DNA from 4 places in the Duganella sp. GW821-FHT07G03 genome. Region 1 is predicted to be linked to each of the others. Evidence: predicted binding sites of a transcription regulator. Region 1 holds the regulator's gene; each other region holds the start of a gene.
The links. Region 1 encodes LexA, which represses DNA repair genes until DNA is damaged. Its sites were predicted from a motif close to ACTGTATNNNNATACAGT; they were not measured.
Positions count from the first base shown of each region.

Region 1 (4,211 bases):
CAGCTTCGCCTACGACAGCAACAGTCACTTCCACCACCACGTCGGTGTGCAGAGCGACGCTCACTGGGTGCTCGCCAACGGTCTTCAGAGGACCGGTAGGCATGCGCACGGCAGCTTTTTCAACAGCGAAACCAGCTTTGGTCAGCGCTTCAGCGATGTCGAAGTTGGTGACGGAGCCGAACAGACGGCCGTCAACACCAGCTTTTTGCGAAACGTTCACGGTCATGCCGTTCAGTTTCTCGCCTTGGGCTTGAGCAGCAGCCAGCTTTTCAGCAGCAGCTTTTTCCAGTTCAGCGCGCTTGACTTCGAATTCAGCAACGGCGGACGCGGTAGCGCGGCGAGCCATTTTTTGCGGAATCAGGAAGTTACGTGCGTAACCGTCTTTAACTTTAACGACTTCACCCAGGTTGCCCAGGTTGACGACTTTTTCTAACAGAATGATTTGCATAGTTCTTCTCCAGGATCTTATCTAGACGACGCAATTAAGCGTGGTGCAGATCGGTGTAAGGCAGCAGCGCGAGGTAGCGAGCGCGCTTGATTGCGGTGTCAACTTGACGCTGGTAGTGCGCCTTGGTACCGGTCAGACGTGCTGGCATGATTTTGCCGTTTTCCTGGACGAAGTCTTTCAGGGTGTCGACGTCTTTGTAGTCAACTTGTTCTACGTTTGCTGCGGTGAAGCGGCAGAATTTCTTACGCTTGAACAAAGGATTCTGTTGCTTGCGCTTTTCTTTCAGCTTGAGCTTGTTTTTGTCGAACTTTTTACCGAATGCCATTTTAGGCTCCTGTATCTAAATTGAGCTGTCTGGGACAGCACTAAAATCAATGATGTGAAACACCAGGCTTTTGCTATTGCGATTCTTCTTGTTCAGAAAACCGGTGAACTGATACATGCCTGCCAGTGGCGCCTGACTGAAGCGGCCTGAAATCTCGCCCGCGGCAACCGCGGAAATTTCAAACTCGCTCAATCGGGCGATGCCTGCCTCCATCTGCTGGGATCGGTGCTGGAGTACAGCATTCACGATCGGCATGCCGGCCGGGGTGTAGCGCAAGGCGTCCCGTTCGGCGATGAGAGCAATAAACTGGAGCTGATTCAGCTCGGTTCCTGGCAACAATTAGGCCGCAGGAGCAGCAGCAACTGCTGGAGCTTCGGTGCGATGCGATTTCGCTGCATCTTCACGTTGTACCGACTTCATCATCGGCGAAGGAGCGGTTTCCGCTTTCTTCATCTTGACGGTCAGGTGACGCAGCACGGCATCATTGAATTTGAAGGCGGTTTCCAGCTCGACCAGGGTCTCGTTGTCGCATTCGATGTTCAGGCAGATGTAGTGTGCTTTAGCCAGTTTCTGGATCGAGTAAGCCATCTGACGACGGCCCCAATCTTCAACACGGTGCACGGCGCCGCCGCGGGTGGTTACCGAGGCTTTGTAACGCTCGATCATGGCGGGCACTTGCTCGCTCTGGTCCGGATGGACGATAAATACTATTTCATAGTGACGCATGCAAACTCCCTTAAGGACTGTGAATATAGCCCACCCTGGCGTCAAGACAGGTGTGGGAAGAGGTAAGCCCGCGACTATATCAGCTTTTCCGCCAAAAGACCAGCCCCGGGGCGGACGCAAAATCCCATCCCTTGCGAGCCTCCATGAAATTATTTCGTGCTAAGCAACAAATTCCCTTGCATTTCGCTTCACACTGTACAAAAATACAGACTGTCTATATACACAGGCCTAAAGCACTCTATGATCAAGCTCACCGCAAGACAGGAACAAATTCTCAATCTGATCAAGGATGCCATCGAAAACACCGGCTTCCCGCCGACCCGTGCCGAAATCGCCAATGAGCTGGGCTTCAAGTCCGCCAACGCGGCCGAGGAGCATTTGCAGGCATTGGCGCGCAAGGGCGCGATCGAGATCGCCGCCGGCACTTCGCGCGGCATCCGCCTGCTGGGCGTGCACGCCGAGCCGGCCGCGTCCAAGGTGCCGGTGTCGCTGATGATGTCGCTGCCGCTGATCGGCCGCGTGGCCGCCGGCTCGCCCATCCTGGCGCAGGAAAACCTGGAAACCAGCTACAGCGTCGATCCGGCCATGTTCTCGTCCCGCCCCGACTATCTGCTGAAGGTGCGCGGCGAATCGATGCGCGACGCCGGCATCATGGACGGCGACCTGCTGGCCGTCAAAAAAGTGGACAGTGCCAAGAACGGCCAGATCGTCGTGGCCCGCATCGGCAACGACGTCACCGTCAAGCGCTACCGCAAGACCGGCTCGCTGGTCGAACTGCTGCCGGAAAACCCGGACTTCAAGATCATCAAGGTCGATCCTGAAGCGGACGAGTTCGCGCTGGAAGGCCTGGCGGTCGGCCTGATGCGCAGCTGGCACTAAGCTCTACATCGCCATCGGCTTGGGCACGATGAGCGGGAAGGCGCTGTTCAGCGCCCGCCTGGCGATGTCGTCCGAGCCCATGTGCGAGTTCGACATCAGCACCACGCCGCGCTGCGCACTGGTGTCGAAGCCGATATAAGTGCGGTAGCCGCCCGTGCCGCCCTTATGCCAGACAATGTGCGAGCCGTGCTGCTCCAGCACATGCCACCCCAGCCCCACCGACAACTCCGGCTTGCCCTCGACCGCGTGACGCGGCCGGTGCGCCGCCTGCATCGCGCCGTACAGCGGCGTCTTCAGCAATCCCATATTCGCGCCCACAAACTTCAACAGGTCCGCCGTCGACGAGCGCAGCGCGCCCATGCCGGCCAGCGCCGGCATATCCCAGTTGGACGCCACCCTGCCCGGCATGTCGTAGCCGGTCGCCAGGTGCTGGCGCATGGCCGGCGTCAATGCGATCGCCGTGCTGCCCATGCCCAGCGCGCCGGTGATGCGCTGGCGAACCAGGGTTTCATAATCGACGCCGGTGCGCAAAAGACAATATTGCATCAATTCCTGCCAAACGGCAGCTTAGCGCTTGCCTGCGGTCTCCGGCAGGTGCGACAGCTCGCGCGCGCTCAAGGCGATGTCGCCGCGCCGGCCCTCCCACGCCGCCTGCGACAAGGTGACCGCGTCCGCCTGGCGCTTGGCCTCGTCCGCCACGCGCACGAACACCTCGCTCATCAAGGCCTGGGCGGCGTCGATTTCATCATCCGTCATCAGGTCGGCCAGGTCGGGGGGGATGCTCTTGCCCACCGGGAGTGCGGCATTGTAATTCGCAAGGAACTGGTCGTAGCAGCTGCGCCACGCGGCCAGCGCCCGCGTCATGGCAGGGCCGCCGGCCTGCGCCGGGCGCATCGGCATGTTGGGAGGCTGGCAGTTGAAACGGGCCAGCGAAATATCGGCGCCGTCGTAGCGGCTGGTGTAGTACTCGATCTCGGCCTGGCGGGCCAGGCGGCGGGCCTGCTCGTCGGCGCAGGCGTTGGTCGACAGCACGGTCAAGGCAAATACCCATGCTGCTCTCATAACGCCTCCTCCCGCTTAGCAAAATTGAAAGCTTAGATTATCACAACTCGGCGCGATGCTCAGCAAGCTTCCAGTGCGCACGTGAAATCGTCCAACAGATCGTCGGTATCTTCGATGCCGACCGACACCCGTATCAGCGATTCCGCGATGCCCATCGACGCCCGCCGTTCCGCGCCCATCTCGAAGAAGATGGTGTGCGCCACCGGGATGATCAGCGTGCGCGTGTCGCCCAGGTTGGAGGCTGGAATCGCCAGTTTCAAGCGGTTCAGGAAGTCGAAGCAGTCGATGCCGTCCTTCAGCTCAAAGCTCAGCAGCGAGCCGAAGCTGCGGAACAGTTCGCTGGAGATGGCGTGCTGCGGATGCGACGCCAGGCCTGGGTAGTAGACGGCGGCCACGCGCTCGTCCGCTTCCAGCAGCCGGGCCAGCGCCAGCGCATTGGCGCTGGTGCGCTCCATGCGCAACGCCAGCGTCTCGGCGCCGACGGCGATGTGGTGCGCCGCCTCCGGCGCCAGCGAGGCGCCGAAGTCGCGCAAGCCCTTGGCGCGGATCTGCGCCAGCCCCCATTGCAGCGGCGCGGCCTTCTTGTAGTTCTCGTAGATGTTCGGGTAGCGGGTCCAGTCGTAGGCGCCGGTGTCGGTCAGGCTGCCGCCCAGCGCGTTGCCGTGGCCGCCGATCGACTTGGTCAGCGCGTTGACCACCAGCCCGGCGCCGACCGATTTCGGACGGAACAGGTAAGGCGTGGTCATCGTGTTGTCGACGATGTAGAGGATG
Region 1 is NZ_JBWKQE010000004.1:152,627-156,837, forward strand. It holds gene rplI (50S ribosomal protein L9) at 1-448, opposite strand, end outside; gene rpsR (30S ribosomal protein S18) at 483-773, opposite strand; gene priB (primosomal replication protein N) at 789-1,094, opposite strand; gene rpsF (30S ribosomal protein S6) at 1,113-1,499, opposite strand; gene lexA (transcriptional repressor LexA) at 1,740-2,378, shown strand; gene AC07OK_RS07865 (serine hydrolase domain-containing protein) at 2,382-2,924, opposite strand; gene AC07OK_RS07870 (hypothetical protein) at 2,946-3,440, opposite strand; gene AC07OK_RS07875 (cystathionine gamma-synthase family protein) at 3,500-4,211, opposite strand, start outside.

Region 2 (4,211 bases), on a different contig from region 1:
GGCGTTCGGCGTCCAGGTGGTGCCCAGCGTGAAGCTGGTCGACTTTTCTTCCTTCAGTTTCGGGATGCCGGCCGCGTTGGCGACGGCGCCGCCGTTGGGCGCCAGCACCACGTCGGTCGGCACGCCGCCGATGAAGTCGGTGAAGGTCGACGAGAAATAAACTTGTTGCAGCGACGGCGCGCGGAAGCCGGTGCTGCCCGAACCGCGCAGCAGCACGCTGTCGGCCACGCGCACGCTGCCGGCCAGCTTGCCGGTGACGGTCGAGCCGAAGTCGCTGAACTTCTCGTAGCGCAGCGCGCCCTGCAGCTTGACGATCTTGCTCAGGTCCGCTTCCAGGTCGAGGTAGGCGGCGGTGCTGTGGCGCTTGGCGTTGACCTGGTCGGCCGGCTGGAAGCCGGGGAAGCCCTGGCTGCCGGCGTTGCCTCCGAAGCCGATGCCGTCGACGTCGTTGTATGAACCCGGCTCGCCGGCGAAGATCTTGTAGTTCTCGCTGCGGTACTCGCCGCCGAAGGCGACGTTCAGGCCGTCGCCGACCAGGCCGTCGTAGTAGTGGTTCAGGTCGAGGTTGGTGGTCAGTTGCTGGAACGAGAAGCCGCCCGCGTCGAAGCGGTCCGGGCTGATGCCCTTGCCGCCGGCCAGCAAGTCCTTGTTGGCGATCGAGGCGTTGATCGTATGGCTGATGTTGTAGCGCATCTTGTTGTAGCCATAGGTCTGCGACACATCCAGGTTCCAGTCGCCCACCGTGCTGCGATGGCCGAGGATGGCGTACTGGTCGTCGATGTCGGCGTTGATGAACGGCACGAAGCCGTTCGGGTACATGGCCGCCGAGTTACGGCTCGGGATGTCGTCGGAACCGATGCCGCCGCGCGCGAAGGCGGCGCTGGAGGCGTTGCGGGTCTGGCCGCCGGCGGTGAAGTACAGCTTGCCCGTGCCGGTGGTCGGCAGTTCGCCGTTCAGGTAGATGGTCTGGTTCTTGGTCTTGGTGTCGCCGATGATGCGCGGGTTGTCGGCCTCGGCGCGGTTGGAACGGCCGCGGTCCAGGTATTCGCCGGTGATGCCGAGCGTGCCGCCGTTGCCGATCTCGAAGCCGCAGTAGGCCGAGGTCATGTAGTTCTTGCCGTCGCGCTTGGAGTATTCGCTGAAGCCGGCGACGGCTTCGCAACCCTTGCTTTTCTTCAGGCCGATGTCGATCACGCCGGCGATGGCGTCCGAGCCGTACTGGGCGGCGGCGCCGTCGCGCAGCACCTGCACGTCCTTGATCGCCAGCAGCGGAATGGTGTTCATGTCGGTGCCGGTGTTGCCGCGGTTGCGCGCGCCGAACAGGTTGACCAGCGCGGTGGTGTGGCGGCGCTTGCCGTTGACCAGCACCAGGGTCTGGTCGGAACCGAGGCCGCGCAGCGCGGCGGAGTCGACCAGGTCGGCGCCGTCGGAGCCGCTCTGGCGGGTCGAGTTGAACGATGGCGAGATGTAAGTCAGCGTTTGCGCCAGGTCGAACTGGCCGCCTTGTTCTGTGGACTTGCTCATCGGGATGATATCGACCGGCACCACGGTGTCGGTGGACGAGGTGGTCGCGCGGCGCGAGCCGACCACGCTGACCGATTGCATCGGGGTGTCTGGCTTGGCTTCCTGTGCGGACTGCGCGAAAGCGGATGGTGCGAGGCTGAGGGCGGCTGCGCCGTAAAGGCTGAGCAGTACTGCATGACGTAATGGCGTATTGGCGAACAAGTTTTCTCTCCCGTGAAAAAACTGATTCTAGTCAAATAGCTCATGAGCACATGACTTTTTTGACAATTTTACATTCAAACTTTATTTACTGTTGTTTTGTCGCGCCAGAGTGACGCCGGCACTACGTAATGCTACGTAGCGCCATAGTTTTAGCCAATTATTGCTTCATCTATCAGCTGGCATCCGGCGCAGGATGTACTATACTGTATAAAAACACAGTATCAAGTCATGACATCTATTAGCACGCCGACCATGCAGGGCTTGCCGGCCTATGCCGAGCTGTTCTGCCTGACCAACTTCTCCTTCCTGCAAGGCGCCTCCAGCGCCGAGGAGCTGGTCGCGCGCGCCGTGCAGCTGGACTACGCCGCCCTGGCCATCACCGACGAATGCTCGCTGGCCGGCGTAGTGCGCGCTCACGCCCAAGCCAGGGAGGCCGGCCTGCCGCTGCTGATCGGCAGCCATTTCCACCTCAAGCATCCCGACGGCAGCCCGGCCTTGTCGCTGATCGCGCTGGCGCAGGACCGCGAGGGCTACGGCAATCTCTGCGAGCTCATCACGATAGCGCGCAACCGGGTCGCCAAGGGCAGCTACCTGTTGACGCCGGCCGACCTGGCCGCGCCGCCGCCGGCCTACGCCCACTTGAAAGGCTTGCCCGGCTGCCTGATGATTTTGCTGCCGCATTACCCGGCGTTCCAGCCGGACGACGTCGACCGCCTGCACGCGCAGGCGGCGTGGATGGAGGTGACGTTTCCGGGCCGTAGCTGGATGGGCCTGAACCTGTTGCAGCGCGCGCTGGACGAGGCGCACCGCCTCAGCATCGACGAGGTGGCGCTGCAGCACGGCATGCGGGTGGTGGCGCTCGGGCATGTGTGCATGCACGTGCGCTCGCGCAAGCCCTTGCTCGACACCTTGTGCGCGGTGCGGGTCGGCAAGCCGGTGGCCGAGTGCGGCTACGCGCTGGCGCAGAACGCCGAGCAGCACCTGCGCTCGCGGCTGCGGCTGGCGAACCTGTATCCGCCGCAGGCGCTGGCGGAAACGCTGAACATCGCGCGGCAGTGCCGCTTCAACTTGAGCGAGCTGCGCTACGAATATCCGCACGAGCTGGTGCCGCCGGGCCACACGCCGGGCAGCTATCTGCGGCAGGAAGTGTATGCCGGCGCGCAGCGGCGCTTTCCGGCCGGCCTGTCCGACAAGGTGCGCGGGCAGATCGAGAAGGAGCTGGCGCTGATCCGCGAGCTGAAATACGAGCCTTACTTCCTCACGGTCTACGACATCGTCCGCTTTGCCCGTTCGCAGGACATCCTGTGCCAGGGCAGGGGATCGGCGGCCAACTCGGTGGTCTGTTATTGCCTCGGCGTGACCGAGGTCGATCCCGAGCGCAGCAATATGCTGACTGGGCGTTTCATTTCCAAGGAGCGCGACGAGCCGCCGGATATCGATGTCGACTTCGAGCACCAGCGGCGCGAGGAAGTGATCCAGTACATCTACAAGAAATACGGCGCGGACCGGGCCGCGCTGGCGGCCGTCGTCATCAGCTATCGGCCCAAGAGCGCGCTGCGCGACAGCGGCAAGGCGCTGGGCGTGGACCTGGCCATCGTCGAGAAGGTGGCCAAGGCGCACCACTGGTTCGACGGCCGCGACGACCTGCTGGGCCGGCTGGCCGAGTGCGGGCTGGACCCGGAGTCGCAACTGGCCCAGCAATGGGCCGCGCTGGCGGTGACCTTGCTGGGCTTCCCGCGCCACCTGTCGCAGCACCCCGGCGGCTTCGTCATCTCGCACGAAAAGCTGTCGCGGCTGGTGCCGATCGAGGCGGCGACCATGGAAGGGCGCTGCGTGATCCAGTGGGATAAGGACGACCTGGAAGAGCTGGGACTGATGAAGGTGGACGTGCTGGCGCTGGGCATGCTATCGGCGCTGCGGCGCGCGCTGGCGCTGGTGGGCGCGCAGCGCGGCGCGCCGTTCCGCATGCAGGACATCCCCGCCGAGGACGCCGCCACCTACGACATGATGTGCGAGGCCGACACCATCGGCGTGTTCCAGATCGAATCGCGCGCGCAGATGAGCATGCTGCCGCGCCTGCGGCCACGGGTGTTTTACGACCTGGTGATCGAGGTCGCGCTGGTGCGTCCGGGACCGATCCAGGGCGGCATGGTCCATCCCTATCTGCAACGGCGCATGCGGCGCGAGGACGTCCACTTCCCGCCGCGGCTGGAGGAGGCGCTGGGCCGCACGCTGGGCGTGCCGATCTTCCAGGAGCAGGTGATGCAGATCGCCGTCATCGCCGCCGGCTTCACCGAGGGCGAGGCCGACCAGCTGCGGCGCGCGATGGCCGCGTGGAAGCGCAAGGGCGGGGTCGACAAATACCAGCAGCGCATCATGGACGGCATGCGCGAGCGCGGCTACGACGAAGCGTTCGCGGCCGCCATCTGCAGCCAGATCCAGGGCTTCGGCGAATACGGCTTTCCCGAATCGCACGCCGCCAGTTT
Region 2 is NZ_JBWKQE010000025.1:36,118-40,328, reverse strand. It holds gene AC07OK_RS25410 (TonB-dependent receptor plug domain-containing protein) at 1-1,605, opposite strand, end outside; gene AC07OK_RS25405 (error-prone DNA polymerase) at 1,954-4,211, shown strand, end outside.
Region 2: the regulator LexA is predicted to act here: its motif matches at 1,928-1,945, upstream of AC07OK_RS25405 (error-prone DNA polymerase).

Region 3 (4,211 bases), on a different contig from region 1:
CCGCCACGCCGACTTCCTGACCCGGCTTCGACGTGCGCAAGAGCTCAATCCTTGCGCCCGCGTGCTGGTGACCGTGGCGCACGGCAGCAAGCCGCTGACGCCGCACCAGACCGGATGCCTGCTGGTGTTCGTCGCGCAAATCCCCGGCGCGCGCCTGGCCGACACGCTGGAACTCGACCAGCGCGGCACCTACCATTCCCACCACAGCGAACTGGAACTGGACTCGCGCAAGACGGCCTATGTGCTGTGCGCCCCGGAAGTGCGCCATCTCTACAGCGAAGTATTCCGCGGCGGCGGCGCCAAGGCTTACACATGGGGGTCGCCCTAAAATCGGTTTTTACTAAGCGCTGCTAACCACTGCTGCGGTGTTTAGCGGCGTTTAGTTCCGAAATATCGCGGACTCGCACGAAATATCGATGGTTAGCATTGGGTAGTAGTGGTTATCGCGTTTTAGTAACAGTCGAAAAAACAGGCCCCGCCCTCCGCATACCTAACGTCGCGGGCAAAAAAGAAAAGGGGCGCGCGCAACGCGCCGCCCCTTTGAAGACCGGATGCTAGACCGATCAGAACACTTTGCTGATGGTCAGCTGCAGCGCGGTCTTGCCCAGGAATTTGCCGTTGGCCGGCGAAGCGTAGGCGGTTTTATCGGCGTTGGTGCCGATCACCGCCAGCGCGCCGGTCACCACGCCGAAGTCCTTGGTGGCGCCGATTTTCCAGTCGCTATAGCTGGCCGCGCCGTTGTGCTTGACGTTCTGGTGGCCGGCATGCAGGTTGACGGTGTAGCCCTCGCCCGCCTCGATGTTGGCGCCCAAGTCCAGATAGCCGCTGTTCTTGCTGTCGACAAAACCAAACAGATTCGTCACCGAGTGCGAATACTTGATATAAGCCGGGCCATAACCCAGCTGGCCATACACCTCGGTGGTGTTGGCGTTGGCGAAGCCGCTGACGTGCGACAGGTCGTTCGACGGGTAGACATAGGTCAGCACGCCCACGTCGTAGGACACATCGGCGCTGATCTGGCCGCGTTTGCCGGCGTAGATATCCCACTCGATGTCGCCGCTGCCGCCGGCGTCCTTGGTCCATTTGATGGTCGACAGCCAGGTGCCGGCGTAGAAGCCGGTCGGGTTGTTGGTGTAGTCAAAGCCGCCTTGCAGGGCTGGTTTCAGGCGCGTCTGCGAAATGCCGCGATAGCGGTAGTCGCTGATCACCGCGGCGTTGAAGCTGGTCTCATTATCCGGCTTGGCGGCCGGCGCTGCATCCTCGGCGTAAGCCTGCGTGCCCGTGAAAGCAGCGACGACGGCTGCGGCGAGTATCAATTTCTTCATGATGCGGTCTTTCTGTTGGTGGTTAGATCAAGTGGTAAAAACATCAAACGGTAAAAACTTCGCGGTACAGGGCGTCCATATCGGCCGGCGCCTGTCCGTGGATAACGGTGCTGGCCAGCGTGGCCGACATCACCTGTGCCACATAGGCGCGCACCGCGGCGCGCTCGGACTCCGTGGGTTCGCCGGCGCCGCCGACCAGCACAAACAGCACGTGCAAGCCGGGATTGAACATGCGCGCGGCATTCAAACGGGCGATCAGCTGGTAGCGGGTCGACAGGTCGGCCTGGTCCGGCTTCAGCGGCACCACCGCCAGCCGCGCGGCGGCCAGCGCGGCCCGGCTCTCGGCGCTGTCGCGGCCCTCGGTATCGACCAGCACCGCCGCGCCGTCGTGCCGCCTGGCGGCCGTCACGATCATGCAGCGCCCCGCGCCCTGAAGCTGAAGCGGCCGAATTCGGCGCCGGGCAATGCCTGCATCACCGCCTCCATCACCCGCGCCACCAGCGATTCGCCCACGCACAGCCACACTTTCATGCGGGCGCCGTGTTCGCAGGCCTCGATGCGCATGAACTCCAGCGCGTCGCCGCAAATGCGCATCACCATCTGGCGCAGCGCCGTCACGGCGCTGGTGTCGACGGTCAGCTGCATCACGCAGGCCGGCGCCGTTTTGCGATAGTCGGTGGCCCAAATCGAGCGGCGCTGGGCCGCCCTGGTATGGAAGAAAGCATGCATATCGAACCCCTGGATTGATCGTTGCGATACAAAACAGCTTATCGATGGCGCCGTAAAAACGGTCTAAAAAGGCGGGCCGTGGTTGTAAACATCGTGTATAAATTGGCCCGCGCCGTTTTTTTGCCGCGATTACGCCCGGTTGAGGATAGAATACGCAAACGTCCGCATAAAACTGTACATAAACCCAGTATCGAAATTACAAGCTTGATCACGTATGGCCACTAAAAAACCAGTTTCCGACTACAGCGAAGCATCCATCCGGGTCCTCAAGGGCCTCGAACCCGTCAAGCAACGCCCGGGTATGTACACCCGCACCGAGAATCCGCTGCACATCATCCAGGAGGTGATCGACAATGCCTCGGATGAGGCGCTGGGCGGACATTGCAAAAACATTATCGTCACGCAGAACGCCGACGGCAGCATCACCGTCGAAGACGACGGCCGCGGCATCCCGGTCGGCCTGCACCCCGAAGAGGGCGTGCCGACGGTGGAAATCGTGTTCACCCGCCTGCACGCGGGCGGCAAATTCGACAAGGGTTCGGGCGGCGCCTACGCCTTCTCCGGCGGTTTGCACGGCGTCGGCGTGTCGGTCACCAACGCGCTGTCCAAGCGCCTGGAGATCACCGTCTGGCGCAAGGAGCCCGACGGCACCGGCCTGCACAAGCTGGCCTTCGAGCACGGCGACGTGGTCGAGCCGCTGTCCTCCGTGGTCGCGCCGCGCGACGGCAAAAAGTCCGGCACCCGCGTCACCGCCTGGCCGGACGCCAAATATTTCGACTCCCCCGCCATCTCGCAGACCGAGTTGCAGCGCCTGTTGCGCTCCAAGGCCGTGCTGCTGCCGGGTGTGACCGTCACGCTGACCAACGCCAAGACCGGCGAATCGCAGGTCTGGCAGTACAACGACGGCCTGCGCGGCTACCTGACCGAGGCGCTGGCCCAGGCCACCGACGGCGAGACCCTGATCCCGCTGTTCGAAGGCGCGCAGTTCGCCGGCCCGGACGCCGAAGGCTTCGCCGAGGGCGAAGGCGCGGCCTGGGTGGTGGCATGGACCGAACAAGGCGCCGTGGTGCGCGAATCCTACGTCAACCTGATCCCCACGCCCAACGGCGGCACCCACGAATCGGGCCTGCGCGACGGCTTGTACGGCGCGGTGAAGAGCTTCGTCGAGATGCACTCGCTGCTGCCCAAAGGCGTCAAGCTGCTGCCGGAAGACGTGTTCGCGCGCGTCTCCTTCGTGCTGTCCGCAAAAGTGCTGGACCCGCAGTTCCAGGGCCAGATCAAGGAACGCCTGAACTCCCGCGACGCCGTGCGCCTGGTCTCGACCTATTCGAAGCCGGCGCTGGAGCTGTGGCTGAACCACCACGTCGACTACGGCAAGAAGCTGGCCGAACTGGTCATCAAGCAGGCGCAATCGCGTCTGCGCTCGCTGCAAAAGGTCGAGAAGAAGAAATCGTCCGGCGTGGCCGTTTTGCCGGGCAAGCTGACCGACTGCGAATCGACCGACGTCGCCCGCACCGAACTGTTCCTGGTCGAGGGCGACTCGGCGGGCGGTTCGGCCAAGATGGGCCGCGACAAGGAATTCCAGGCCATCCTGCCGCTGCGCGGCAAGGTGCTCAACTCCTGGGAAACCGATCGCGATCGCCTGTTCGCCAACAACGAGATCCACGACATCTCGGTGGCGATCGGCGTCGATCCGCACAGCGCCGACAGCATGCCGGATCTCTCCGGTCTGCGTTACGGCAAGATCTGCATCCTCTCCGATGCGGACGTCGACGGCTCGCACATCCAGGTCTTGTTATTGACGCTGTTCTTCAAGCACTTCCCCGGCCTGATCGCCAACGGGAATATCTGCATCGCCCGGCCGCCGCTGTACCGCGTCGACGCGCCGGCGCGCGGCAAGAAGCCGATCCAGAAGCTGTACGCGCTCGACGCCGGCGAACTGGTGGCGATCGAGGACAAGCTGCGCAAGGACGGCCTGAAGGAAGGCGCCTGGTCGATCTCGCGCTTCAAGGGCCTGGGCGAGATGAACGCCGAACAGCTGTGGGAAACCACGATGAACCCGGACACCCGCCGCCTGCTGCCGGTATCGCTGGGCGCCTACGCGCACGGCGAATCGTCGGCGCGCTTCAATATGTTGATGGGTAAGGGCGAAGCGGC
Region 3 is NZ_JBWKQE010000005.1:279,495-283,705, forward strand. It holds gene AC07OK_RS09935 (hypothetical protein) at 1-328, shown strand, start outside; gene AC07OK_RS09940 (TorF family putative porin) at 564-1,325, opposite strand; gene AC07OK_RS09945 (hypothetical protein) at 1,369-1,740, opposite strand; gene AC07OK_RS09950 (hypothetical protein) at 1,737-2,054, opposite strand; gene AC07OK_RS09955 (DNA topoisomerase IV subunit B) at 2,269-4,211, shown strand, end outside.
Region 3: the regulator LexA is predicted to act here: its motif matches at 2,226-2,243, upstream of AC07OK_RS09955 (DNA topoisomerase IV subunit B).

Region 4 (4,211 bases), on a different contig from region 1:
TCTGCGCCAGTTCGGTCAAATGGGTGCAGCCGGCGATGCCGGACAGGCGTTGCTTGAGCTCCTGGCGGAAACCCTTCATCAGGTTCAGGCCGACGAGCTGTTTTTTATAATCGGGGGCGATGGTGTCGCAGTGGCCGGGATACGGAACGGCATCGGATGCGGCTTCGGCATCGACAATGTTCAGTTGCAGATCAACGGTCAAACGCAGGTGCAGGTCATGCAGAGGGGTGCCGGCGGCACGTGGGCCGGAGGCCAGCACGGTGTCGATCACTTTGATGTCGGTGATATGGGCGTCGAGATCCCACAGCCCGTCATCGCGTGCGTACGCTTGGACGGCAATTGCGCGCGTGTGCCGGAGCGCACGTCGGTTAACTGGGGTTGACAGGGACATAAGACCGATGCCGCTCTCGCGACAGAAATTTAGTAAGCAGCCATGTGCTGATCGCACGTGTCCGCAGCTTCTACGGACAACTACCGCACCTGCGGCGCTGCAAAAACCCCAAAAGTGTAGCACATCAAGACCTCCAGTTGCGTCAGAACATATCTTTTGGAAGGAAAAATGGCCGTTTTGAGATCGTTTTTACAAGAAATTCACCAGTCTTATTTCAGTCATGGAAACATTGCATGGTGCGGCGCGGCAGCGGCTCAATCGTCTTCCGGCGCGCCTTTCAGGGCGGTTTGCACGGCGCGCTGGGAGAATCCCCGTTGCAGCAGGAAGCGCATCTGTTTGTTGCGCTCCTGCGGATCGGCGGCCACGATGCCGAACTTGCGGTTCCAGACCTCGACGCAGCGTTCGGTCTCGCCTGCGGCCAGGCCGGCCTTCAGTTCCTGCAGTTCCTCGCCCTTGATGCCGTGGCTTTGCAGCTCGGCGACGATGCGGCTGTTGCCGAAGCGGGCCGAACGCCGGTGAATCAGCGCCTCGGAGAAACGCTCCTGCGACAGCCAGTTGTTCTTTTCCAGCAGGTCGAGCAGGGCTTCGACGTCGTCGCCCTCCTCCGCGTAGCGCGCCAGCTTGCGGGCCAGTTCCATGCGGCTGTGTTCGCGCATCGACAGATAGCGCAGGGCGCGGCCCTTCAGGCTAAGTTGCGGTGCTGCCATAGAAAAAACCTCTGCACAATGAGAAAACCACCGGCTGAATGAACAGCGCGGTGGTTCGGGATCAAGCGGACGCTGATTACGCGGCGTCGGCCTTGTCGCCTTTGTCCGCTTTATCGGCCTTGTCGGCCTTGTCGACCGATTTCAGCTTGACCACGGTGTCGCCCTTGTCGGCGGCCAGCGGCGGCAGTACGCGCACGCCCAGCGATTCGCGGACCTTGTTTTCGATTTCCCACGCCAGCTCCGGACGCTCTTGCAGGAAGATGCGGGCGTTGTCCTTGCCCTGGCCGACGCGCTCGCCGTTGTAGCTGTACCAGGAACCGGACTTCTCGACGATCTTCGCTTCCACGCCCAGGTCCAGGATCTCGCCTTCACGCGAGGTGCCGGCGCCGTACAGGATGTCGAAGTGCGCTTCCTTGAACGGCGGCGCGATCTTGTTCTTGACGACCTTGACCTTGGTTTCGTTGCCGATCACCTCGTCGCCCGATTTGATCGAGCCGGTGCGGCGGATGTCCAGGCGCACGGAGGCGTAGAACTTCAGCGCGTTGCCGCCGGTGGTGGTCTCCGGGCTGCCGAACATGACGCCGATCTTCATGCGGATCTGGTTGATGAAGATGACCAGGGTGTTGGTGCGGTTGATCGAACCGGTCAGCTTGCGCAGCGCCTGGGACATCAGGCGGGCTTGCAGGCCCGGCAGCGAATCGCCCATGTCGCCTTCGATCTCGGCGCGTGGCGTCAGCGCGGCGACCGAGTCGATGACCACCAGGTCGACCGAACCGGAGCGCACCAGCGCGTCGCAGATTTCCAGCGCTTGTTCGCCGGTGTCCGGCTGCGAGATCAGCAGCTCGTGCAGGTTGACGCCCAGTTTCTGTGCGTAGCCGACGTCCAGCGCGTGTTCGGCGTCGATGAAGGCGCAGGTGCCGCCCAGCTTTTGCATTTCAGCAATAGTTTGCAGGGTCAGCGTGGTTTTGCCCGACGATTCAGGGCCGTAGATTTCCACCACGCGGCCGCGCGGCAAGCCGCCGACGCCCAGGGCGATATCGAGGCCGAGCGAACCGGTCGACACGACCTGCACGTCCTCGATCGGCGTGTTGGCGTCCATGCGCATTACGGAGCCTTTGCCGAATTGCTTCTCGATTTGGGCCAGCGCGGCGGCCAGCGCCTTGGCTTTTTCTGATGCAGGTACAACAGCTTTTTTATCGTCCATAATGTTCTTTCAACCAGTAGGTGGGTGCAAATTCGTCGGTACAGGCAGCACTGTATAAAAAAACAGTGCTTAATGCAAGCACGATTTTTAAACAATTTTGAGATTGCACAAAAACTCGCCACCTTGCGCAAAATGAAACACAATAGAATCTTCTGCAGCCGGAGTGTTGGAGTGTCTACATAATGCGAATTTTACTTGCCGAGGACGACAGCGTGCTGGCCGACGGCCTGACCCGCTCGCTGCGCCAGTCCGGCTACGCCATCGATTGCGTCAGCAACGGCCAGGAAGCCGACACCGCCCTGTCCACCCAGGAATTCGACCTGCTGATCCTCGACCTGGGCCTGCCCAAGCTGTCCGGGCTGGAGGTGCTGCGCCGCCTGCGCGCGCGCGCCTCGCTGCTGCCGGTGCTGATCTTGACGGCGGCCGACTCGATCGAGCAGCGCGTCAACGGCCTCGACCTCGGCGCCGACGACTACATGGCCAAGCCCTTCGCGCTGTCCGAGCTGGAGGCGCGGGTGCGGGCGCTGACCCGGCGCGGCGCCGGCGGCGGCGCCACCGTGGTCAGGCACGGGCCGCTGAGCTACGACCAGGTCGGCCGCAGCGCCTACATCAACGAGCAGATGCTGGACCTGTCGGCGCGCGAACTGGGCCTGCTGGAAATCCTGCTGGCGCGCAGCGGCCGGCTGGTGTCCAAGGAACAGCTGGTCGACCACCTGTGCGAATGGGGCGAGGAAGTGAGCAACAACGCCATCGAGGTCTATGTGCACCGGCTGCGCAAGAAGATCGAGATCGGCGGCATCCGCATCGCCACCGTGCGCGGCCTCGGCTACTGTCTCGAAAAATATACGGACGCGCCCAAGTGACACCGCCGGCCGCACCGCCAGCGCAGCCGGATCTGGCCAAGGATCTGGAATACCAGCCGCCGGCGCCCGAGGCGGACGAAGGCATCCAGCACTCGCTGTTCGGCGAGATCCTGGACTGGATGCTGGCGCCGTTGCTGCTGCTGTGGCCGATGAGCATCGCGATCACCTACCTGGTGGCCAAGTCCATCGCCAACCAGCCGTTCGACCATGCGCTGGAAGACAGCGTCACCGTGCTGGCGCAGCAGGTGCGCGCGGTGGACGGCAAGGTCATCAAGGGACTGTCCGGCCCGGCCCGCGACATCCTGCGCGCCGACGATGTCGACAACGTCTACTTCCAGATCCAGGGCCCGCGCGGCGAACTCGTCGACGGCGACCGCGACCTGCCGCCGCCGGTCATCGACGAGGACGACAAGCCGCGCGGCAGCGTGCGCTTCCGCAACGACACCATGCACGGCACGCCGGTGCGCGTGGCCTACGCCTACGTGCGGCTGGAGCACAACAGCGGCGACGAGCAGCTGGCGCTGGTGCAGGTGGCCGAGACGCTGGAAAAGCGCGGCCAGCTGGCCAACGCCATCATCAAGGGCGTGATCCTGCCGCAGTTCATCATCCTGCCCATCGTGCTGGCCCTGGTGTGGTTTGCGCTGTCGCGCGGGCTGTCGCCGCTGGCGCAGTTGCAGGAGCGGATACGCGCGCGCAGCTCGGACGACCTGAGCCCGATCGCCTCCAACCAGGTGCCGGAGGAAATCTCGCCGCTGGTCAATTCACTCAACGACATGCTGGCGCGGCTGTCGCTGTCGATCGAGATGCAGAAGCGCTTCATCGCCGACGCCGCGCACCAGATGCGCACGCCGCTGGCGGGCATGCGCATGCAGTCCGAGCTGGCGCTGCGCCAAACCGACAGCGGCGAAATCCACCGCTCGCTGGAGCAGCTGGCCAAGAGCTCGGAGGCGGCCACCCGCCTGGTCAATCAATTGCTGGCCCTGGCCCGCGCCGAGAACCAGCCGCAGGCCGGCACCGCCATGCTGCCGCTGGAACTGTCGGAGCTG
Region 4 is NZ_JBWKQE010000002.1:125,222-129,432, forward strand. It holds gene AC07OK_RS04425 (DUF2889 domain-containing protein) at 1-391, opposite strand, end outside; gene recX (recombination regulator RecX) at 646-1,098, opposite strand; gene recA (recombinase RecA) at 1,175-2,302, opposite strand; gene AC07OK_RS04440 (response regulator) at 2,485-3,165, shown strand; gene AC07OK_RS04445 (sensor histidine kinase) at 3,162-4,211, shown strand, end outside.
Region 4: the regulator LexA is predicted to act here: its motif matches at 2,352-2,369, upstream of recA (recombinase RecA).